DNA from 3 places in the Parabacteroides sp. CH2-D42-20 genome. Region 1 is predicted to be linked to each of the others. Evidence: riboswitches for the same ligand, from Rfam matches in the RefSeq annotation. Region 1 holds a riboswitch; each other region holds the start of a gene.
What was found. Region 1 has a riboswitch for cobalamin ahead of D7V92_RS00455 (threonine/serine exporter ThrE family protein). Riboswitches for the same ligand answer to the same signal wherever they lie in the genome.
Positions count from the first base shown of each region.

Region 2: another riboswitch for cobalamin. It lies ahead of D7V92_RS15005 (sirohydrochlorin cobaltochelatase); the one in region 1 lies ahead of D7V92_RS00455 (threonine/serine exporter ThrE family protein).
Region 3: another riboswitch for cobalamin. It lies ahead of D7V92_RS04735 (ABC transporter substrate-binding protein); the one in region 1 lies ahead of D7V92_RS00455 (threonine/serine exporter ThrE family protein).

Region 1 is NZ_RAYG01000001.1:123,104-131,417, reverse strand. Features, by position in the region: gene D7V92_RS00475 (TonB-dependent receptor) at 1-766, shown strand, start outside; gene D7V92_RS00470 (DUF4374 domain-containing protein) at 830-2,245, shown strand; gene D7V92_RS00465 (alpha/beta hydrolase) at 2,255-3,085, shown strand; gene D7V92_RS00460 (PepSY domain-containing protein) at 3,082-4,185, shown strand; gene D7V92_RS00455 (threonine/serine exporter ThrE family protein) at 4,300-5,637, opposite strand; cobalamin riboswitch at 5,687-5,884, opposite strand; gene nrdG (anaerobic ribonucleoside-triphosphate reductase activating protein) at 6,151-6,651, opposite strand; gene D7V92_RS00445 (anaerobic ribonucleoside triphosphate reductase) at 6,664-8,314, opposite strand, start outside.
Region 2 is NZ_RAYG01000024.1:58,728-67,041, forward strand. Features, by position in the region: gene D7V92_RS14990 (aconitate hydratase) at 1-1,136, opposite strand, end outside; gene D7V92_RS14995 (bifunctional aspartate transaminase/aspartate 4-decarboxylase) at 1,407-3,056, opposite strand; gene aspT (aspartate-alanine antiporter) at 3,069-4,766, opposite strand; cobalamin riboswitch at 4,853-5,050, shown strand; gene D7V92_RS15005 (sirohydrochlorin cobaltochelatase) at 5,178-6,095, shown strand; gene D7V92_RS15010 (TonB-dependent siderophore receptor) at 6,243-8,314, shown strand, end outside.
Region 3 is NZ_RAYG01000005.1:125,350-133,663, forward strand. Features, by position in the region: gene D7V92_RS04720 (DUF4906 domain-containing protein) at 1-1,666, opposite strand, end outside; gene D7V92_RS04725 (ABC transporter ATP-binding protein) at 2,468-3,481, opposite strand; gene D7V92_RS04730 (iron ABC transporter permease) at 3,483-4,520, opposite strand; gene D7V92_RS04735 (ABC transporter substrate-binding protein) at 4,530-5,693, opposite strand; cobalamin riboswitch at 5,756-5,955, opposite strand; gene D7V92_RS04740 (precorrin-2 C(20)-methyltransferase) at 6,022-6,726, shown strand; gene D7V92_RS22415 (hypothetical protein) at 6,775-6,915, opposite strand; gene D7V92_RS04745 (hypothetical protein) at 6,891-7,286, opposite strand; gene D7V92_RS04750 (formate--tetrahydrofolate ligase) at 7,680-8,314, shown strand, end outside.

The DNA.
Region 1 (8,314 bases):
CTTGAAAAGCTTGCAAGCGAAATTGTCCTATGAGAAAGCCTATCGCCTGCCGACCAATGAGGAGATGTTTGGCGATGAGGACCTTGAGACCGGCGATATTTCCTTGAGACCGGAGAACAGCGATAACGTGAATCTGAATTTAAGCTACAACGAGACATTCGGTAAGCATTCCGTATATGTGGAAGGCGGATTGATCTACCGAAATACGAAAGATTATATCCAACGGAATATATCGGATTTGAGCGGCGGTAAATATGGCGCTACCTATGTGAATCATGGTCGTGTAGAGACCAAGGGTTACAATATCTCGGTTCGCTACGGTTTCGCTAACTGGGTAAGCGTAGGAGGAAACTTTACGCAGATGAATGTAAGGGATAACGTGAAGACGGTTACCAGCGGGACGAACCAAGAGAGCTTGACATATGGCGCACGTATGCCGAATCTTCCTTATCAGTTTGCCAACTCGGATGTGACCTTCTACTGGCGTAATTTGTGGAAGAAAGGCAATACGCTAAGTGTCACTTACGATAATTTATATATGCATAGTTTCCCGCTGTATTCGGAGGCAGTAGGCAGTGAATCCGAATTTGTGGTACCAACTCAATTCTCGCATAACCTGACACTCTCTTATGGTATACAGAACGGGCGTTACAATATCTCTTTCGAGTGCAGGAATCTCACGAACGAGAAATTATACGATAACTTCAGCTTGCAGAAGGCTGGCAGGGCTTTCTATGGTAAGGTGAGGGTTTATTTCGGTAATTAATTTAAAGTGTGACTATCTTTTATTTATCAATAATTAATTCAAAACATAATAGATTAAAACAACATGAAGAAGAATTATTTAATGACAGGTCTTGCCGCCGCGTTATTGGTTGGGGGAGTATTTACTTCTTGTAGTGACGACGATCCTGTAAACCCGGATAACGGAGGCAACGGGAATGGAAATGGCGGAGGATCGACCTCGGAGGCGGTTTCGAGCTATGTAGTCGCCGCTTCTGTCGGTGACGCAAATTACTTGTTGACAGCCGATACGCTGGGTGATGGCTCTATCTCCGCTAAAAACAACGGACTCACTACGGAAAGCGGTACGCAATGGATCTTCTATAAGGATAAATATTTGTATCGTTTGGTTTACAACCAGGGAAATGCCGGTGTTACTTCTTCATACGTACTGAATGCGGAAGGTAAGATTAAAGAGCGTGATAATACTTACGAGATCAAGCGATTTACTTCTTATGGTATCTACGGCGACTATATCATTACATCTTCTACCGGTGATCTGGGTGAGGAATATGCGGACGAGAATGGTTATCTGCCTAAAGGCTTCTTGCTCTCTTATCTGGATGTGGCCAAAGAGACGTTTACGACAAACACGAATACGATCTTGTCGGAGAATTATTTGGGAAATGGCGAGTTCGTTACGTTAGCGGGTATTCTCCAAGCGAACGGCCGGATCTATTCTGCGGCTATCCCGATGGGATTGAGTAAGTACGGCGTGAAAGCGGAGGGAGGTAAATATGTTAAATACCCGGAGCTGGTAAAGACAGAATCCGGAGGAAGCGGTAGTGGCGCTTACGAAAAAGGGGAATTGCAATGGACGCAATATCCGAACGAGGCTTGGGTCGCTATTTATGCGAACGAGAAATTCGAGAACCCGAAACTGATAAAGACGGATAAGATCAGTTATGCTTGCGGACGTAACCGTTCTCAATACTACCAGACCATTTGGACGGCAGACAACGGCGATGTGTATGTGTTCTCGCCCAGCTATGCCAAGACGATGACCGCGGAGGTACAGAAAACGACTTTGCCGGCCGGTGTAGTTCGTATTAAGGCTAATGCGGAGGAGTTTGATCCTGATTATTATTGTAATTTGGAGGCACAGACGGGTGGTAAGGCATTCTTGCGTTGTTGGCATATCACGGAAGATTATTTCTTGTTGTTGATGTATGATCGTCCGTTGACTGAATCCGGATTCGCCGCGAAAGAGTTGGCTATTTATAAAGGAGAGGATAAGAGTCTTACTTACGTGAAGGGGCTGCCTTCCACGGATGTTATTTCCGGATTTGGCAATACTCCGTTCTCGGAGGATGGTATCGCTTATATGGCGGTTACGACTACCGATGGAAGTCAACCTGCCGTGTATCGTATCGATCCGAAGACAGCTACCGCAACAAAAGGTCTTACCGTTGAGGCAGAGCAAATCAGTGGTGTAGGTAAATTGACTGCCGCTCAAGAGTAATAAGCAAGTATGAGTCGGACTCACATTCTTTTAATATTCCTCCTGCTCCCGCTAACCCTGCGGAGCCAGGAGGATATTTGTATAGGAAAGGAACTGGTTTTGTACTCTACCGTATTGCAAGAAGACCGGAGTTATTGGATAAACCTGCCGGAGCATTATAATATGGATACGAAACAACGCTATCCGGTTGTTTACCTGCTAGATGGAGATTCTTTCTTTCATTCGCTGGTAGGCATAAGGAAAACGTTGGCATCCGGTAGAGGTAAATATCTACCTCCCTGTATTATTGTCGGGGTATTAAATACGGATCGGACACGTGATTTTACGCCTACCGCTTCAGCCGCCGGACGGGATGGTAAAATCTCCATAGATGCGATTCCGCAAGGAGGGGGAAGTGAGGCTTTCAGTAAGTTTCTTACGGAAGAACTTCGTCCTGCTATCGATAGTGCCTATCGCACGAACGGCTGGAATATGCTTATCGGTCATTCGTATGCGGGGCTTTTCACCTTGAATACGTTTCTTCGTCATACGGAATTATTTGATACCTATCTAGCGGTCGACCCTAGTTTGTGGTGGGATCAGGGGCGGTTGGTCCGGGAGGCGGAGGCTTTGGTTGCAGGCCGTGATTTTAAAGGGAAAAGCCTGTATATCGGTGTCGCGTCTAAAAAAAGGACGGACCGGGTGGACATTCATCTTGACAAAGTGAGTTATCTTCTTTCGGAGGTTTTGCCACAAGCGGAGAACCTGCGTTTCTTTAGTAAATCATTTCCCGACGAGAACCATGGAACGGTAGCGGTTCCGGGTATATATGACGGGATTAAACAATTATTCGGAAAATGAGAAAATTCTTTGCGAAAGTACATTTATGGCTATCGATACCTTTTGGCATTATTATTGCGATTGTCTGCCTGACCGGGGCGATTCTCGTCTTTGAGACAGAGATATTAGAATTAGGCTACCCTTCCCGTTATTTTGTAAAGGAAGTAAAAGGGGAACCTCTCTCGCCTGCCGCCTTGATAGAATCGGCGCGCCAACAATTACCCGATTCGGTTCGAATAAACGGTATTCGGGTATCGTCTGACCCGAGACGAACTTATCAACTGGTATTACCGGGGAAAAAGGCCGCGGGTTTTATTGATCCCTACACCGGGGAGGTGACCGGGATGGATGACGGACAAGGTTTTTTCCTGAAAATGATGCGTCTTCATCGTTGGTTACTTGATGAGTATAAACGGGATGGAAGTTTTTCTTGGGGAAAATCAATAGTTGGCTATGCGACTTTGGTCTTGGCGATTATTATTATAAGTGGAATCGTAATTTGGTATCCCCGTAATAAAAAAGTATTGAGAAACCGGTTGAAAGTAAAGACCAAGGCTGGTTGGTTCCGTTTCTTCTATGATTTACATGTCTCCGGGGGATTCTATGCGGCATTGCTCCTGCTTATCTTAGCGTTAACCGGATTAACATGGTCGTTTGGTTGGTATCGAAATGCCTTTTATAGTGTCTTCGGTATTAGTGCAAACCCGCCTCAAGCGCATCATGCTCCAGCTTCTTCCGGCGCAAAGAAACCCGCGAAGAAAAAGACGGATTACACACAATGGGCTGAGGTGTTATCGGCATTGAAAAGCCATTATCCGGACTTTAACTCAATCACGATCCAAGATGGCTCCGCTACGGTTTCTACGGCCCGTTATGGGAATACAAGAGGAAGCGACCGTTACTCCTTTGATCCTGCTACGGGTGAGATTACGGAAGTCCAATTATATAAAGATCTCCCAAAATCGGGGAAGATAAGAGGATGGATTTATTCCGTACACGTCGGCTCGTGGGGGGGAATGACTACCCGTATATTGACTTGCTTAGTTTCCTTGTTGGGGACGATCTTCGCAATAACCGGCTATTATTTTTGGATAAAGAAACAATTCAGGAAACTGAGATGAAAAGAAAGAGGTATGTTTGACCCACATACCTCTTCATAAATCTAAACCAATCAAGTTGAATACGCAAACGTTACAATAGTAAGGGTGCGAATACCCACGAATGATCAGCTAAAGTCACCACTCAATAAACTTACCTCTTTGCCTGCGTTTCTCCAACTCCTCTTGCAGATAACGTTGACGGTCTTTGGCGATGTAACGACGGGCGAAGATATTGGGGACGGCTACGCCTAAAGAGATACAAAGGATGATGAGGGCGGAGTTAATACCATTGGAGAAGGCGTTCGTAACCTCGCCGATCACCCCGTGAAGGTTGATAAAACCTAATAACGAGCGATACATCAATACTCCCGGGATCATTGGGATAACAGAAGGGATCGTCAATACATGGTTCGGTACATGGAACCAATGAACCGCTTTCACCGCAATCAGGCTGACAACGAAACTTCCCATAAACGAGCCGATCACGGGACCATAGCCCAGCTCGAAGTTCACGAAGTTCCGGATGCATACGGCGATAATACCGCCTAAAGCAACCACCCATAATAAACGGCGTTGGATATTGAATATCATAGAGAAACCAACGGCGGATATGGCGGCCGCTATCGCATATACGTAATACGGATCATGTGGGACCATGCTTAGTTCGCTGAATTTATGGTCGATCGATACGTCGTTCATCACGAGCAGGCGCAAGGCGAAAGCGATACCGAAAGTCATTGCCGCTACCATCATCACCGTGTTTGCGGCACGGGTAATACCGACCAGCAAGTGATTATCGATCATATCGTCTACAAAATTAATCAAAGGTACGCCCGGTACGATGAATAGGGCACAAGCCAGTAACGGGAGATACGGAGTACCGGATATTCCCAGAAAAGATGAGGCATATGCTAGACAAGTACAAATAAAGGCGGCAAGAGCGATCCCCATGTAGGCGTTAAGGCCAGCCTCTACACAACGGGCACGCACCCTGAAACCGATAAAAGTACAGATCGAGGTTAACAAGAACGCGATCCAGTCTCCTCCAAATAACTTACAGAAACCTCCACAAGCGAATCCTGCTCCGATCGCTACGATATAAGGGGTATAATTCCGAGGTTGGCGAACTATCTTTTCCAATTCTTCCTCATATTTATCCAAGGAATAATCTTGCTCGATCGCCCGCCATGAGAGCTTGCTGACCTGTGATATCGTTGTCATGTTAATACCATGTTTCTCGCATTTCTGGAATTTGGAGAATGAGTTTCGCTCATCGCTTACGTTCACCATAATCATGGTCCATCGGATATCGATATGCAATTTCTCCTCGGGAATCCCCATAAAGGCGGCCACCCGCTTCATGTTGCGCTCGATACGGTTCGTATCGGCGGCACTTTCCATCAACAATTTTCCCGTACGGAGCAAAAGATCCAATTTGCGCCGTAATAACAATACTTCCTTGTCTGTCATCATCTTCTTTTTGTTCTTATATATGTGTTCTCTATACCCTAACCCACGAGGATATGAATCTTAAATGAATGGCAGGTCTTCTGACTGACTCCCATTCTAATGCCTTCCCGGCTTACTAGGCCAGTGGCGAAAGTAGTATTAGAATGTTAAAGGAGTTTCACAGCAGCGGGACTGTACCGGATTCTCACCGGATTCCCTTTTAATCCGTATGCCCGAACGAGCGAACGGAACCAATTCGGATGCAAAGGTATGAAATCATGCTAATATCCGTCTCGCTTCAGTAAGAATAATTATCCGGATACTTATATATTCTTTGTTGAATGCGCTTCTATTCTATAAATCACGACGTGGTCTGTACAAATCACGCCGTGGATTTTATAAACCACGCCGTGGTTTGTACAGACCACGTTGAAAATTGAGGAATAGATGCTGATGTAATTCTCTTTATATATAAGAGAATGGATGTTTATTTCTTGTTCCGTACAAGATTTTATGCATGTGTGTGCCTTAAAAGCCTTAAATAAAAGGATCGTACTTGTATTTTACGATTTCCTTTTTATTTAAAGAAGCTTGTACGTCAATTAACCGTTGGTTGCTGCTTCCCCGGAATAAAAGGCTCTCATCCCGAAGGGTTTGTTTGTAGCGGCCATCTACCAATACGTCGATATAGGATAATAAGGCGGCTTGTGCCGGGTTCTTTATCAGGTCCTCGAATTTATATCCCGTGTAGCACCAGATCGTCTTTTGGCTTTTTTCCTTGATCGCCTTGGCTACCTCGGTGAAGCCTTCCGGCTGGAACATGGGATCTCCACCACTGAAGGTGACGTTGGCGAACTCGTCAGCCAGCACTTTCTCCACGATCTCTTCCGTTCTTACTTTCTTCCCTTTATGGATATCCCATGATTCGGGGTTGTGGCAACCCGGGCATTTGTTCGGGCAACCCGCCGCATAGATGGCGGTCCGGAATCCCGGACCGTCTACGGTGGTATCTTCGATGATATCTATGATAGACAACATGGTAATTGAAAATTAGTTGTGGGTGATGCGGTCGTTCAGCTCGGATAGCTTGGCGTTGTTCCAACGGTCGGTGGTTCCTACCAAGTAACCGGTGATGCGTTGAAGTTTGTCCAAGTGTTTGCTGCCGCATTTCGGGCAGGCTTCCAGATTCGGGGTGGAGTTCTCGTAGCCACAATCCAGACAACGGTTACGATTATGGTTTACGGAACCGTATCCGATATTGTATTTATCCATCATATCCACGACACGCATGATCGCTTCGGGGTTATGGGTAGCGTCGCCATCCATCTCTACGTAAAAGATATGGCCGCCACGAGTCAAATCATGATAAGGAGCTTCCACTTCGGCTTTATGACGGGCGCTGCACTTATAATATACCGGGACGTGATTAGAGTTCGTATAATAATCCCGATCCGTGATACCGGGGAGCGATCCGAACTGCTTACGATCTTTTCCCGTGAACTTGCCGGACAAGCCTTCAGCCGGAGTTGCCAGTACGCTATAATTGTGTTGGTATTGCTCAGAGAATTGGTTGGCACGATCCCGGATATACGTAACGATCCTTACGCCTAAGGCTTGCGAATCCTCATCTTCGCCATGATGCTTCCCGGTAAGGGCTACCAAGCATTCGGCCAGTCCGATAAAGCCGATACCCAAGGTGCCTTGGTTGATAACGGAGGCAATCGGATCGTTAGGCTTCAATTTTTCCGAGCCTAACCACAAGGAAGACATTAACAACGGGAATTGCTTCGCGTAAGCGGTTTTCTGGAACTCCATACGCTCATGCAACTGACGAGCCGTAAGTTCCAGCATATGATCCAGTTTAGCGAAAAATAGGGCGATACGCTCTTCCTTATTCTCCACTTGCATGCACTCGATAGCCAATCGCACGATATTGATCGTCGAGAAGGATATATTACCTCGTCCGATAGAAGTCTTTGGTCCGAAACGATTCTCGAATACACGGGTACGGCATCCCATGGTCGCTACCTCGTGGATATAGCGCTGAGGATCGTCCGCTTTCCAATCCTCGCTTTGGTTGAAGGTCGCGTCGAGATTCAAGAAGTTCGGGAAGAAACGACGGGCGGTGACCTTGCAGGCCAATTGGTAAAGATCGTAGTTACGGTCTTCCGGCAGATAGCTTACGCCTCGTTTCTTTTTCCATATCTGGATCGGGAAGATAGCGGTCTCGCCGTTACCTACGCCTCTGTAAGTGCTTTTTAATAACTCCCGGATGATGCAACGACCTTCCGCCGAGGTGTCGGTCCCATAATTGATGGAGCTGAATACCACTTGGTTGCCTCCACGGGAATGGATCGTGTTCATATTATGGATAAAAGCCTCCATCGATTGGTGTACACGGCTTACCGTGCGGTTGATGGCATGTTGTATAATGCGTCTATCACCGCTTAATCCATCCAAGGTCTGTGTCTGGTAATCGTCGATAGGCTTATTATATAAGTGGGAGAAATCCTGTCCGTATAAATCCTCTAAGGTCTTTACTTCCTCGATAAAGCTATTACGTACGTAAGGTGCTAGGTAGAAATCGAACGCCGGTATCGCCTGTCCGCCATGCATCTCGTTTTGGGCGGTCTCTAGAGAGATACAGCCAAGGATGCTTGCGGTTTCGATTCGTTTAGCCGGACGTGATTCGCCATGACCG
Region 2 (8,314 bases), on a different contig from region 1:
TAAGCTTGGCGAGCAATGGATGCCGCACGGCTTAGATCTTGATAAGAAGAGTTGGTACAGGAACCGATTAATCCGACCTCCATCTTTCGGGGATAGCCATTCGCTTTTACTTTTGCGGCAAACTCCGAGATAGGCGTAGCTGCATCCGGCGTGAACGGACCGTTGATATGCGGCTCCAATTCGGAAAGGTTAATAACGATTACACGATCGTAAAACTTATCTGGCTCGGCACGAACGTCCATATCCGCTTCCAGATATTCACCAATAGCTTCGGCCCAGCTCGCTACCTCGTCACGTCCCGTGGCACGAAGATATTGAGCCATTGTATTATCGAATGGGAATAAAGAAGTAGTCGCTCCTACCTCGGCACCCATATTACAGATCGTAGCTTTTCCGGTCGCTGAGATGGAGGCGGTGCCCGGACCGAAATATTCGATGATAGCGTTCGTTCCACCTTTTACGGTTAAGATGCCCGCTAGCTTAAGAATCACGTCCTTCGGCGAGGCCCAACCATTCAAACTACCAGTTAACTTAACACCAATTAGTTTCGGCATCTTCAGTTCCCATTCCATTCCGGTCATGACATCCACGGCGTCGGCTCCTCCTACTCCGATAGCGACCATTCCAAGTCCTCCGGCATTCGGGGTATGTGAATCAGTTCCTACCATCATACCGCCGGGAAACGCATAATTTTCCAATACCACTTGATGGATAATGCCTGCTCCGGGTTTCCAAAAACCGATTCCATATTTATCGGAGACCGATTTCAAGAAATCATAGACCTCGCTATTGCTTTTGGTAGCCGTATCGATATCCGTCTTGGCTCCCATATTCGCTTGGATCAAATGGTCGCAATGCACGGTAGCCGGTACTGCGGATTTTTCTTTTCCGGCGTTCATGAATTGTAAAAGCGCCATCTGAGCGGTGGCATCTTGCATAGCCACACGGTCGGGACGGAAATTCACATAATCCTCACCTCTTTTGAAAAGGCGAGTCGAGCTTTCATCGTATAGATGCGCATATAAGATTTTCTCGGCCAAGGTCATCGGGCGACCACCGATACGTTCGCGGGCTGTGTCCACTCTTCTGGGGAAATTCGCATAGAAATTTCTAAGCATGTCAATGTCGTACACCATATTCATATTCGTTTTTTATTGTAAGCCTTTTCGCAAATATATTTATCTATAACCAGCTAAAATGTAATAAATAAGACATCTGCCAATGAGTCTTTGTTTTTATTATCAACAAATATATAATATAATGAAATACAATTTGTTCGATAATTTCTATGAGGTTATAGAGGTTATTTATAATCTCCCGGATAACTTAGAAAAACGGGCTAATCGCACGTTTATTAATAAAACGTACCATTAGCCCGTTTTGTTCAAGCCTTGGAGCTGTTTTTTCTACTTATCGAGACTTTCTTTCCATCTTTGGGCATAACTATGCAAAATAGATGCGATACCCTCTCCAATCCGGACATAATCCTCCCGTTTAAGGTTGGCTAAAGATGCGCGGATAGACCACTCGGGAGCATCAAAACCTCCTCCGTTCAGTAAAACCAAGGAAGTTTCCTGTGCCAGACGGAAAACGACATCCAGAGGTTCGTAATTCTTTTTTAGATATTCCACGAAATCATCCCCATAGAATTTCTTAGCCCAGACAAGCATATCGATCTCGCTATAATATCCCGCACGCAAAGGGTCATCCAATAAGGTGAATCCGGTGCTTTCCCACAATGTGTGTAAACGCTCGTGGATCATATCCTGCATCCTTTTCTTATAGGTATTTTCCGCATCTAATAGAGCGAAAGACGCAAACAGAGACATTTGTGTTTGTTGTGGCAAGGAAAGACCGGCCGTATGATTCAAGGCTACTTGACGGCTATCGGTTACCATACGATCAATAAAGCGGATATCCTCGGGATGTAAGGATAGACTGCTATATCGTTTTTTTAGAAGCTCCTGTTTATCTCTTGGCAATTCACGGATCATCCGGTCGTAAATATTATCTTGATGTAAAGCGATTACCGCCAATCTCCATCCGGTTGCCCCGAAATATTTGGAGAAAGAGTAGACACATAACGTATTCTTTGGTAATTCGGCCATCATCGAGCGAAAATGCGGAATAAATGTCGCATACACATCATCCGTAATAATCATAAGGTTGGGATTGTCGTTCCGTACGATCTCAACGATCCTATTCATCAATGCTTTTGTCAATCCGTATGAAGGCGGGTTGCTCGGGTTTGTTATGAAAGCGGCTTTCACGCTAGGATCTTTCAGGACATCTAAATCCTTTTCTTGATATTGCCACGTGTGATAGCCGTCTTTTGTCATCTTCAAGGCTTTTATCTCTATGACATTAAAAAGATAACGAGCCTGTTCCGGAATCTCTATATAAGGAGTGAATACCGGAGCGAAGAGAATGATCTTGTCTCCCTTATTCAACAAGAAATTCTGCTGCAAGGAATCGAAGATATAACACATGGCGGCAGTTCCGCCCTCGGTAGCGAAAAGGTCGAATATTCCCTCAGGGGGCTGGTTATCACATAATTCTTGGTCTAAATAATCCCGCACGAGCATTTCCGTATATTTCAAGATACGATCGGGAACCGGATATTGATCACCAATGACACCTTCCGCCCATTCGTATACAAGCTCATTCTCATCTACACCTTTTTCCGTGACCAGATATTCATAGGTACCCTTCAATAAAGTAGCGCCGGGAGATTGCGCATGTTTCTTTAGAAACTGTACGAAGCGAGACGCGATCCTTTTGCGGTTGGGAACCCCTGCGGCTCCGGCCATCTCATCTGCCAATTCGGTTTCCCGCTGGCATTCCTCCAAGGCGAACTGCCCTAATAGGAAGAATGCCTCCCGTGGAACCGTACTGATCCAGTTTGGATTTCCCCTTCCTGCGTTCAGCATGATGTGCGTACTTTTACGAGCGCTCTCATCCGCTAACTCTATCAAGATGTTCTTTAGCTCGAAAGGGCTAATCTCCGACATCTTTTTCTCATATTCTCTCGTGACATGTATTTTCTTCTTGTCCATACATTATATATATTACATGATTAGCACAATAACGACACCCCAGATGATTAATAAAGTATTACCCACCGCATAGGTAACGGTATAGCCTAAGGCTGGAGTCTCACTTCCTACGGCATCTTCCACCGCTCCTAATGCGGCGGTTGTCGTACGTGAACCTGCCGTGCAACCTAAAGTGATAGCCGGATGGAACTTAAAAACGTAACGTCCCATCAGAATACCGATGATAAGCGGGATAGATGTCGCTAAAGCACCGATAATAAATAAACTTATACCGACTTCCTTCAATCCGGTCACGAAACTGGGACCCGCCGTGATACCGACTACGGCGATAAACATATTCAGTCCCAAATTATTTAATATCCAGACGGAAGGCTCCGGAATACGCCCGAAGGTCGGATGCTTGGAACGAAGCCATCCAAAGACGAGTCCGGCTATCAAAGCGCCGCCACTCGTACTCAGGCTGATCGGGACACCTCCGAAATGAATCGCGAGCGAACCTAAAATTCCCCCTAAGAAAATACCGATACCCACGAAAATCAAATCGGTCTGATTGGTTGGGCGATCGGGATATCCTAAAGTCGTAGCCGCTTTATTTACCTCTGATTTCATACCCACCAATTCCAACATATCACCGGAATCTATCACCGTAGCGGCCAAGACCGGGATATTGATACCCGCACGCCTTATGGACTTGACGCTAACACCGTGCATGAACGATTGATTGCGTAAATAGCAGATCTTTTTCCCCACGTATTCCTTATGGATCACTAGTACGGGTAACGTCTCTGCCGGAAAATCGAGCAATTCAATGTCATTGACCTCGTCGCCAATCCAGTTCTCCTCTCCGATCACGAATTCCCGGCGACCGCTTAGGACAACCTCATTTCCGGTATGTAAAACCAAATCCGGTTTAACATCGGTTAGTACATTATTAATACGGACACGCTCCACGAACAAATGCCGTCCTAATTGGTCCAGATATTCCTCCAACTGCTTTACGCTTTTACCCTCCTTGAACCATTCATTACTAATCTTATAGGCCCGGAAAGTTACCGGACGGGCGGCAGGCATAAAGCCCGGTTGCTCGCTCTCGTCGTTATTTCCCATTTTAGCCTCTAGCTCTTTACAGGCTTTTTTCACGTAGTCGAGTCCTCCTAAAAGACGTGGCCCGATATCACTCACCAACCATGCGGATCCTGCCGTACCGAAAATATAAGTTACCGCATAGGCCACGGGCATCACGTTGACCATAGCGCTTTTATCCGTATCGCTAATATTCATCTGTCCGATCGTATCTTCGGCAACTCCTAATACTGCCGACATCGTCTGGGAGCCCGCCAATAATCCTGCGGCCTCGCCTGCGTTATATCCCATAAGTTTCGCCAGTAAAAAAGGAGCGATCAAGCAAAACACACACATGACGGCGGCGAAAAGCATTTGAGGAAGACCTTCCTTTTTCAATCCCCGGAAGAACTGTGGCCCAACACTATATCCTACAGCGAAGAGGAACATCAAGAAAAAGACGGACTTTAACGGTCCGCTTATATCGATTTTTAATTGCCCGATCAATACACCGACCAATAATACGCTGGTAACCGTTCCCAGCGTGAACTTCTTTATCTTAAACTTGCCAATCCAGAAACCGAGAGCTAAGGTTATGAAAATAGCTAGCTCCGGATAATGTTGAAGTAAATTAGTTATCCATTCCATATCTATTTATTTGATGTTAAACAAAAAAGATGCTATTGAAACAGGGATTCTTTGAAAGATGTTGTTACTTTTCGGGATTATTTATATAAATTTGCGACCGCTTAGGTGATAGAGTTTGTCTACCGACAATTCTATAAAAGGGAATCCGGTTAGAATCCGGAACAGTGCCCGCTACTGTGAAGCTCTTGAAAAGGAAAGCGTTCTGCTATGCCACTGTCTTAAGAAAGATGGGAAGGTTGCTTTCCGAGCCAGTCAGGAAACCTGCCAAGCGAAGTAATGATTAATTCCTCCCGGGGTTAGGAGTAATTAAGAGGATAGAAATATCACCTATATCTAAAAGATGTTGGAGACGGAATAATACGTTGTCTCCGTGGGATTGATATGTAATCTAATTATTAATATATTCATATGATGAGGAAACACTTACTATCTTTCTTCCTGCTGGTCATCAGCCTAGTTTGTCGTGCGCACGATGGCGAGAATTTTGTAGCATCCGATTTATTCGCCTCTTTACAACCGGGCGATAAGGCCGCTTTATTGATGGTACATTTTGGAACAACCCATGATGATACCCGTGCCTTGACAATCGACGCGATCAATCAAAAAGCGAAAGAAGCTTTCAAAGATGTTGAGTTGCGTGAGGCATGGACTTCTCGCATTGTAATGCGCCGCTTAAAAGCTCGTGGCGTAGAGAAACTGAACCCGATCGAGGCCTTGGAAAAATTAAAGACTGATGGTTATACACATGTCTTGATCCAATCCACGAATATAATCGAAGGTATCGAGATGGAATCCTTACGTAAGGATGTTGCCACCATGAAATCTTCTTTCAAGGAGATTCGTATCGGTAATCCTTTATTGTATACACCGGAGGATTATGAGGCGGTAATCGCCGCTATCATAAAAAATGGGGCGAAAGAAGGCGCTACTTTATTGGTAGGCCATGGCACTTATACACCGGCGACGGCCCAATATGCTATGTTGGATTATATGTTGAAGGAGAAGGGATTCAAGGATTATTCCGTAGGAACCATCGAGGGCTATCCTACTTTTGATACGATGGTAGCCCAAGTAAAGGCCAATGGAACGAAGAAAGTCTTGTTGATGCCATTTATGTTTGTTGCCGGAGACCATGCGAAAAACGATATCGCCGGTGATTGGAAAGAGGAATTGGAAAAGAAAGGCTACGAGGTAAGCGTATTTATGGAAGGTCTGGGACAGAATCCGGATATCCAGAAGATCTTCATCGAACATGCCCGTTTCATGGCTAAACATAAGATGATCGATATCGTTGATAAGAAGAAAGCTTATGCGGTAGAGAAGGACTAAAAAAGTTCACTACACAATGTTTTTTATTCCTTTCGGAAGAAAAAGTAATTCCTTCCGAAAGAAACTAAATTTTCATTCGAAGGAAAATGGAATTTCTTTCGAAAGGGATTTCACATGCATACAATAAACAGTTATAATGCTAAATATATGAAAAGAGTTTTGACAATCTTACCGTTGACAGCCTTATGTATCAGTACGATGCAGGCGCAACACAAGAATGAGTACACGAATTTCGCCGATACGACATTCAATATTCAAGAAGTCGTAGCGACCGCCGCACGCAAGCCACGTCCACAAATCACGAAGTTGGACGTACCTATGAAATATCTTCCTATTTCAATTAATAGCATTACGGCGAGTAGTTTGGAGTTGCGAGGTATCCGTAATATCCAAGATGCGGTACGCTTTATGCCGGGCGTACGATTCCAGACATCTTATGGCGCATTTCAACAATTGTCGATCCGTGGTTTCGATCATTCTATCATGATGATAGACGGTATCCGCGATGAACGTTCGGCAATAAACAACTCTTATCCCGTACCCGATCTATCCTGTATCGAGTCTATTGAATTATTAAAGGGACCGGCTTCTGTACTTTACGGACATTCAGCCGTAGGTGGAACCTTGAATATCGTTCGTAAATCCCCGTCAGAGAAACAGAGCGTTAACGCCCGATTGGCCTATGGTAGTTACGAGAATAAAGAGGCGACGCTTGGCATGGGCGGTAAATTGGTCGGTCCGGTCAATTATTACGCCAATGTCAACTTTTCCGATCAAGAGGGCTGGCGTGATAATGGCAACCGTCGCTTTTCCGGTTATCTGGCATTGCAAGCTAAAATGACGGAACGTGACCTATTAGATGTTCGTGGAGGTTTTAACCGCGACTTCTATGGAACGGAGATTGGTCTTCCCGATTTAATGGCAAATGATGTATATAATGCGCAAACAGGACAGTTATATCTCCATAAAAATGATATGCTACCGGGACTTGACCGTGAGGCTCGCTACAATAACGAGTCCGACTTTATGAAGAATCACGCTTGGAACATATCAACGCAGTACACACATACTTTTTGGAACGGCGCAAAACTAACAGATCGCCTTTCTTACAATAACGACGATATCAACTATTTTGGGACGGAAGCCCTCGACTATCTCGAAAGTGATGATCCGATCTATGATCATTATTATATGAAAAATGGCCAGAAAAAATATATCTGTTTGGACAGTGTATATCTTTCTTTCCCGCTTCGCTTCTCCCATATAGCCAAGACGGTAGCCAATACGCTCGAGCTAAGCGGTAAATTCAGGACGGGTGAGATAAAGCATACGTATATGGGAGGTTACTCTTTCGTCGCCTTGAATCGTACCAGCTATTCGGGATATAATTTAGGAGATGATGTTCAGGGTCCCGGCCTTTATTCGCATGTATCTGTTTATGATCCGCATAGCATGGGATATATGACCAGTAAATTCTCGAAAGCAACGGTTACGCATCATTATTCCAACAGCCTTTATCTTCAAGATATGGTTGAGTTCAACGAGCAATGGAAGGTATTAGCCGCTCTACGTTACGACTTTTTCCGTTATATGTCCGCCAGCGCTACAACTCCTACCGGACGACGTGAGTATGAGGAACATTCAAGCTTCAATATGATAAAGAATAAGGCGTTGACTTATCGTTTCGGAGCGGTCTATCTGCCCCATCCGAATACATCCATTTATGCTTCTTTCGCTTCTTTCTTCAAACCGATCCGTACGTTCTATCAAGATAATGTCGTTTATGTAGGAGGTGATGGAAATCGTTTCGAGCCTGCTCGCAATGAGGAAGTATTTAAGCCGGAGAAAGGATACCAAGCCGAGGTGGGGCTTAAATATCAATTGAACAATATATTAAGCGCCAATGCCAGCTTGTTCTATATCCGGAAGATGAACAGTACGGCTACGTTGACCAACAACTATCAAGTGGAGGTAAACGGCGAGACTACCACGATGAGCGTAATCGGACAGGTGGGTGTACAAGATTCCAAGGGTTTTGATTTTGATGTCACTCTTTCTCCGGTAAGCACCTTAGCGCTGACGATCGGTTATGGATTGAACGACTCCAAGATCCGGGAGATGAAAGAAATAAAGGATCCGGAATTGATCGAGGCTATCTATGGCAATAACCCGGATGAGACAAAGCAACAATTGAATAGCCAAGAAGGAAACTGGCAGAG
Region 3 (8,314 bases), on a different contig from region 1:
GATTCGGATGATTCCCATACGTATATTTTTGCTTACGTTTTGTCTCCGGCTCGTCTACCGAGGCATCCCCGGTAGCGTCCGGATGATAATCTGTCACCCATACGTGCCAACTCCAGAGAATATCGCCTTTGTCGTTTCTCGCCGCTATCAAGCCGCTACCTCCGGTCGTGTTAGGGGCGACACGGCAATAGATCCGTCCTTGCCCCTGGCCAGACAAGGGGTTCTTCGTTATATCCTGACCGTCGTCTCTCTTTATGTCCACAATATTCGTATGATCCTCTTCGGTATTTACGATACCCATTACCGGATCTCCCAAATCTCCGCTTTCCAAGGTCTGCCATAAAAGTTCCACGGAAGTGATACCCCCCTCCGTGTCAGCCCACCCTTTCAGTGTGGAATTCTCTTGATCCGCCGTCCCATCGACCGTATATTTATAGGGATCGAAACAAAAGGCGCCTCCCGGAACAATCATGAAACAGTTGGCCGTGGGAACCAAGTTATTGTTATTCTCGGAAGCCCCGATCGGATTCACGATGGTAATGCGTTTGTCATCCACCGGAAGCTCCGAGTGTGACATCTTAATCCCGTAAACATAGTTCGTATTGTCGTACAGATTGAAATCATGACTTGAACTTCCTCCCAAATAGACACGGTAACTCAATTTTTTCTTGATATTCACAGGATCTTGTGATACCAGCGTAACGTAAACACTACCTTTCGGAGCGTTCGCTTTCGTGCGATAATAGAGGGACGTGGCATTCGGGCTTTCGCCTCGTAGCACACTGGGGATCCAGCAAGTATAGCTGCCCGACTCCTCTACATCGGGAACCTGCAAGGTAGAGTATTGATCCAGTAAAGAGGGATATGTCGCCTTGTCCTCCGGATGACGCAATAATCGGTAATTGGCAGGTATGGATTGAAGCATAACTTGTTTCAAGACATATCCCGTGTTTTTCGAGACGTTTTCCCATGTGATCGTCAGCCGGGAAGCCAAACGGCGTAATAAGACGCGGATATCCTGTCCCTCCGGGTTCTGTATCCTATACGTCTCGCCCTCCTTCACTATACAGACATGAGGGAGAAGCAAGAGATAGGGCATCACTTTTATTTGATCCTTTGTCGTTATCGAGTTTATTACCGAAGAATCCAGCATCATGTCCTGAATATCCGACAGCCTCTTGCCCTTAAGGGACTCAATCGTGTTTTTCGAGCCATTATATCCACGGGCGACGATCAGCAATTGGCATTCGGTCTCGGGGGTTGACAGTGTCGCAGGATCTACCAAAGGCACGGTGAAGGATTCCCCTATGGATTTATTACCCAGGTTTTGCGTGCTGTTATTGATGCAATTTCCCGCCCGGTCGTATTGCCAGATCTCCAAACCATATAACTTATCGGGTTTGGCCGTAGCCAAGGGATCTTCAGGAACCGTTATAGCCTTCGTGCCCATGTTTTGACCGGAGAACAGACGCACATCAAAGCCAAAGCCTTCATTAGCCTCCGTGTGGATAGATCTCGTACTCAATGCCGCCGCATCTTCCCAGTCTGCCAATCCCACGCATAGCGATACCTCCACCGTCTTGCCCTCACCCGTAGACGGGCAGGGTGAATCGAGACGATCCTCACAACTTGACATTCCTAACACCCATACTATTGACATCATCATCAATACTGCTTTTTGTAATTTTACACCTATTTCCTCCATAACTGCACGTGCTTTTTCACTACTACATTTCACATTTTTTTGCTTGAATCACGTTGTCTCTTTCTTACGCAGAAAGAGACAACAGGAGGATAAACGCTCCTATCCGCTGTTTTTCAATCCCTTGGAAATGTTAATAGGACAAGGCACGTCACGCTTGACGGCTCGCTATTGTTTGTCTTTTTTAATTTTGATAAAAGATTTAAGCACTCTCCTTGCCTTTATCAGCAATTTGAGCTACTTTTACACCCGAAAACGGATATTTACCCGTCATTCTGAAAGTTGTCTCTTTCTGCGTAAGAAAGAGACATTTTTTTTCTCCCTACTTCTTTATTCTCAATCACTTCTATTTTTCGATTCATTTTACATTATCGTTTTTTTTACCGTTTGTCTCTTTACATCTCACTACTCATTTAACATTTAGGACTTACTGTCCGGAAAGGCACGCACGAGCTAGCACGATTCCCGACGGAAGAACCGTGTAAAGATCCATACATGCAAACTTCATATTGTTACATGACGTTGAATTAAATGTCTAATTGTTTCGATTTTGTCTATATTCATTAGGTGTAACCCCAACCATTTTCTTGAACCAACACCTGTACGTAGAAGTGACAGGAATGGTGGAATTAAAGTTGTACGTATCTTTCAAGCAATTACAGGAAAGCCGACGAAGCTAGCTTACTTTAAAACAATGGATTTGAATGGAAAAAATTCATAACTATGAATGAAGAAAAACATAGTTATGAATTGAAAATTTCATAGTTATGATTTTTCAGTATCAAAATAGGCAAGTAATTCTTCTATCGTTTGGGTGATATAGGTACCGCCGGAAGTCTCATGGATGATAAAGTGGGTGGTCTTTAAATCGCCAGTCTCAATCCAGATATTCGATTCCACTTCCCGATTCGCCAAAATTCCGTTTCGCTGGAGCGCTTTACGCACCATAGCGTATTTCTGGCCATGTCCAACGAGGCGGATCTGTCGGGAGAATTGATTATCTATACGGAATAATCCGGTATCCTTATCGAAAACAATCCCTTTCCGGGCGAAGAAATTGCTTAAATGACCACTCAATGCCAAATCCTCGGGGGTACCGGTAGAGATACCATTCGCTTTGTCCATTAACCAGATCTTATCCGATATCTGGAGAGCCAGTTCCAAATCGTGAGTGGACATAAATATCGTCTTATTCGTTTTCCGGGTTAGATGATGGAGTAATTGCATAATCTCTACCTTGCTAGGAAAATCAAGGAATGCGGTAGGTTCATCCAAGTAAATAACCGGAGTCTCCTGAGCGAGCGCCTTAGCGATCATCACTTTCTGGCGTTCTCCATCCGATAAGGTATGGACCATGCGGGATGCTAGTTCCTCAATGCGGACAAGGGCGATGGATTCTTCCACGATCCGCTTATCATCCTTGCTCAACTTGCCCCAGAAGCCGGTATACGGGCTACGTCCCATCCCGACCAATTCCCGTACCAACATATTCCGGATCTCACATTTATCGGTCAGCACGACACCGATCGTGGTGCTCAATTCCTTATCGGAATAAGCATCTATATCTTTTCCTAGGACCAATATTTCCCCATCTAATTTAGGTTGGAAAGCCGATAACGTGCGCAATAAAGTAGACTTCCCCACCCCGTTAGCACCCAGCAAACAGGTTAATTCACCACTATAGATCGTAGAGTGTATACCTTTAGCTACCAGCTTTGTACTACTCTTAGAATGGTAACCGATCGAAAGTCCGTTAATATGAATCGTATCTTGTTTCATCTTACTCGTTCAATTCATTCTTTCGTTTTCTAAATAATACCGAGGCCACTACAGGAGCACCTACTAAAGCGGTTACCGAGTTGACAGGTAACGCTCCCTCGAACCCCGGCATACGGGCGATCAAATTACAGATCAACGCCAACGCCGCACCGGCGAATAAGACCGCAGGCATTAAAATCCGATGGTCGGAAGTTTGAAATATGGCCCGGCATAAATGCGGAACGGCTAGCCCCAAGAAGATAATAGGTCCGCAATAAGCCGTGACAATCGCCGTAAGGACCCCGGCCGAGGTGATAACCAACAAACGGGCCCGCTTGATATTAAGTCCCAAATTGCGTGCGTAGCTATCCCCAAGAAGCATCAAGTTCATGGTCTTGATAAGCAGGAACGAGAGAGGGATCAAGACTGTCATAAGAATCACGAACAACGTCATCTGATTACCGGAAACACGGGCGAAACTACCCAATCCCCAAATCACGTATGCACGGATATCCTCCTCGACGCTAAAGAATTTAAGTACACCGATCACGGCGTTTGCCACGTAACCGATCATCACACCGATAATCAACAACGTGACATTTCCTTTTACCTTTTGGGAAACATACACGATCAGCGCCATCACGGATAAGGAACCGATCACGGCCGCTATCGATAAGGCGATCTCCCCCATAAAACCAAGTTTACTCAAGGCAACGCCCCCTAAACTACCGCTTAACAACACCACGAAAGCGACACCCATGCTCGCTCCCGAACTGATACCTAAGACCGAAGGTCCGGCCAATGGATTACGGAAAACGGTTTGCATCTGTAAGCCGCTGATGGATAAGCCTGCTCCCGCTACCAACGCTGTCAATGCCTGTGGTAGTCGGGATTTCCAGATAATATTCTGCCATGTAATAGGCTCATTTCCTGAATTCCAGATAATATGCCAAACCGATTGAAGAGGAATAGAGACTGACCCCAACACCAAATTCAAAAAGATTAGAACAAAAATAGCCGTGACAATCGCCAGCATCCATAGGGTATTTGAATGTTTCATCAGCGTTCCTTATTTAAGTCGAGAATAATAGACCGGCTCATGATCCGGTAATAAATCCGGATGAAAGATATGAAGCAAATCCGCTAGGACGATCTCCGGTTCTGTCGGCATACTCTCATAAAACGGCGTGTTCTTCATATTACAATAGATAATCCCTTTCTCCCGGAACGCACGGAAATCCGCATAACGAGGATCTTGCTCTTTCAATGCCTCATAGCTAAACGTTCCCGGGAAACTATTCACGATACGCCAGAAATCAGCATCGTCCGCTTGGTTATAGACCGTCTCGAAGTCTAATGTAACACCACCGGATCGCTCATCGTCTTTCAAGAAATAATCAGCGCCGGCATCCTTGAAAAGCTGTGCCAAGAAACTCTTTCCTCCTACGGCATACCAGTTTCCACCCCGTAACTCGCCACTAAAAACGATCGGACATTTTTTAACCTTGCCATCCGCCGTAAGTTCCTTTAATTCATTATACCTCTTCTCAATGGCGGCAAAACGCTCATTGCCCTCTTTCTCTACCCCTAACAACAAGCCTATGAACTTGATCCATTCAGCTTGTCCCAATGGCGTAGTCTCCTTATAACCCAAATGGGGAATCAAGGGGATACCCACGTCTTTCAGCGTCTCATAGCCTCCCCGCTTGAATGGCGATACAAGGATCAAATCAGGATTCATACTCATGATAACCTCGTTATCGAAATTTCCCTCTATACCGATCTTTGCGGTTTTACCTTCTTTCAGGCGTTCGTTCATCTCTTTATTGAACAAATGCCGTGTACTGGTAATCCCAACGACCTTATCCAAGGCACCCAATTTAATAAAATTCGATAATTGCAGGGAAGTCATACAGATAACACTTCGGATAGGAAGCTCTATCATCGTATAATCAACGGGAATCCCCGTGGGTTTCGAACCTCTTTTTACGAACGCATAATGAAACGTGGTGCTTTCCTCGTTTTGAGGATCTTGAATATCAGCCAAGACATATTGATCCGCATAGGTAAGCTTGAATCCTTGGGCGTATAAAGGCTTAACCTGCTCTTGCGAGAATGCGGATTGCTCTACGGAAGCCGTCTTCCCTATTTCTCCTTTTTCACGGATACCTGAAGTACATGATAAAGTCAATACCGATAAAAGCAAGCATCCACCCGCTATAAACTTATTCATAATCCTTGTTTAATTGACAGTTGATCATTGACAGTTACTCTCGTCCTGCTCCACGGGACAGCAACATTTATTTATGAACCGGCAGGTCTTCTGACTTACTTCCATTCTGGACGCCTTCCCGATTACGAAACCAGTGGCCAAGGTATTGTCCGAATGTTTAGAAGTTCACAGCAGCGTGGTCTGTCCGGGATTCTCACCCGGTTCCCTTTTAATCCGCCTCCCGGAAAAAGAGATAAGCGGAGCCTATTACAGCGACAAAAGTAGTAAGAATATTTGTATACATCCGCAATTTTAAGGACTTTTGCGTTTCAAATAAAAACAGATACACATGAATCATCCTATTCACTTCGTCTCATTAGGTCCCGGTGATCCGGAATTAATTACGCTGAAAGGGCTTAAAACATTACAAAAGGCTGATATTATCTATTGTCCTGCTACACAAGGCAAGCATGGAATCATATCTCGGGCGACGGATATATTGAAAGCTATTGAGGTAGACGAATCCTTGATCCATCCGTTTATTTTGCCAATGAGTAAGGAACGGACAGATGCGTTAAACGCTTATAACGAATTGTTTCTGGATGCCCAAGCTGAATATTTGAAAGGAAAACAAATCGTGATCGTCGCCGAGGGAGACGCTGGTTTTTATTCATCTATACAATATGTATACGATAAATTCGAGGAAGCAGGAATCCCGGTCGATCGAATCGCAGGAATTCCGGCATTTATAGCGGCAGGTGCCTTGGCCGGGATACATATCGTAAAACAAGAGGAGCAAATTAACGTAATCCCCGGGACTGCGTCGTTCGATGAACTTTCGGCAAAAATAGAAAATGGAATGATCATCGTCATCATGAAATTACCGGGTTGCCAAGAGGCTATTCATACTTGTATCCGGCAGTATGCGGATAAGGCGGTTTTTCATTATTTCGAGAATGTTGGAACAGGAAAAGAATATTATACTACTGATATCACCACTATACATTCCAAGGATTTCCCCTATTTCTCCCTACTGATTATCCAACCTCGCTAAAAGAAGAAGGCTGCCCGGAGAGTAACCAAACCCGGACAGCCCATCTTATTACGCTACATGCAATATATGCTTAAGCTGATCGATATGGAAACGAAGTGTATCCATATAAGGTTTCACTGAATTATGATACATGATCGCTTTTGCGTGCATATCTTCCAACTCGCTTACTTTACGGTTCGCCTCACGCATTTTACAAGCGTTGTAGCGAATACCCGATACATGTCCTTGATATCCTCGATCGCTTGGTTTCCCCGGTTGAAGATAGACTCTGCTTCTTCCGGAGCGTATACCGTATAGGCTTGGGCAACGTCATCCAGTAATGCCTGTTGATAAGAGCCGGCTATCGGGAGCAATTGATGGATCGCATGATGACATAAAGAATGAACCTCGTTTTGAAGCTTCTTCAATTCTACTTCCCACTTTGATTCACATACTTCATCCAATTGTTTGACTTCCGCTACGACACGGCCGCTAAACAATTCCACTACCATCTTTTCCCATGCTTCTGCTACCCACGATTTAGTAGCAAATGTAACCTGACTAAATCTTACTGTTGACATAACCTTAAATTTACATATTATATTGCTAATGTTATTAATCTCTTATCTATTTCAATTTATCACACTCAAACCATTTTAGCTTTCTTTTTATCGTTGTGACACCATAAAATTAATCAAATTATCATAGATGGATAATTTTAAAGACTATTTTATAATTCTTTAAGAGTGCGACAAGCAAAACGTATGATTTTTGCAAAGTTCACTTTACAAAAAGTTCAATTTCAAGCCTAACAGCTATCACAAAAAGCAAGATCATCGCCATCTTCGCACAAAAATATCAAAATAACACAATCTTATTATTCCATAAAGGGGGAAAACCTTGTTCCGTATCATTTTGTTATTATAATAAATTAGATTTACTTTGTTCAAACTATATAAACTTACATAAAGCACATGAAATCGGACATTGAGATAGCAAGAGAAACAGACTTGCGTAAAATTAAGGAAGTTGCGACAACGTTAGGTATCCCTCGTGAGGAAGTACAAAATTATGGCAGGTATATTGCCAAGGTTCCTATCCATTTGATCGATAAAAAGCAAATGGACCAGCATAATTTAATTTTAGTGACCGCTATCACTCCCACTAAAGCGGGAATCGGAAAGACTACGGTTTCGATCGGTCTGGCTTTAGGGCTGAATAAAATAGGGAAGAAAGCGGTGGTCGCTTTACGTGAGCCGTCTCTTGGCCCGTGTTTCGGCATGAAAGGTGGTGCTGCCGGAGGTGGATATGCCCAAGTGCTTCCCATGGAAAACATCAACTTGCATTTTACAGGGGATTTTCATGCGGTTACTTCCGCCCACAATATGATTACCGCTTTATTGGATAACTATATTTATCAGACTCGCAACACTTGCGAGGGATTGAAGGAGATCAAATGGAAACGGGTTCTTGACGTAAACGACCGTAGCTTACGTAACATCGTATCGGGTCTAGGCGGCTCGGTGAACGGTGTCCCTACCGAGACCGGATTTGACATCACTCCCGCTTCAGAGATCATGGCGATCCTTTGCTTGGCTACGGATATAGA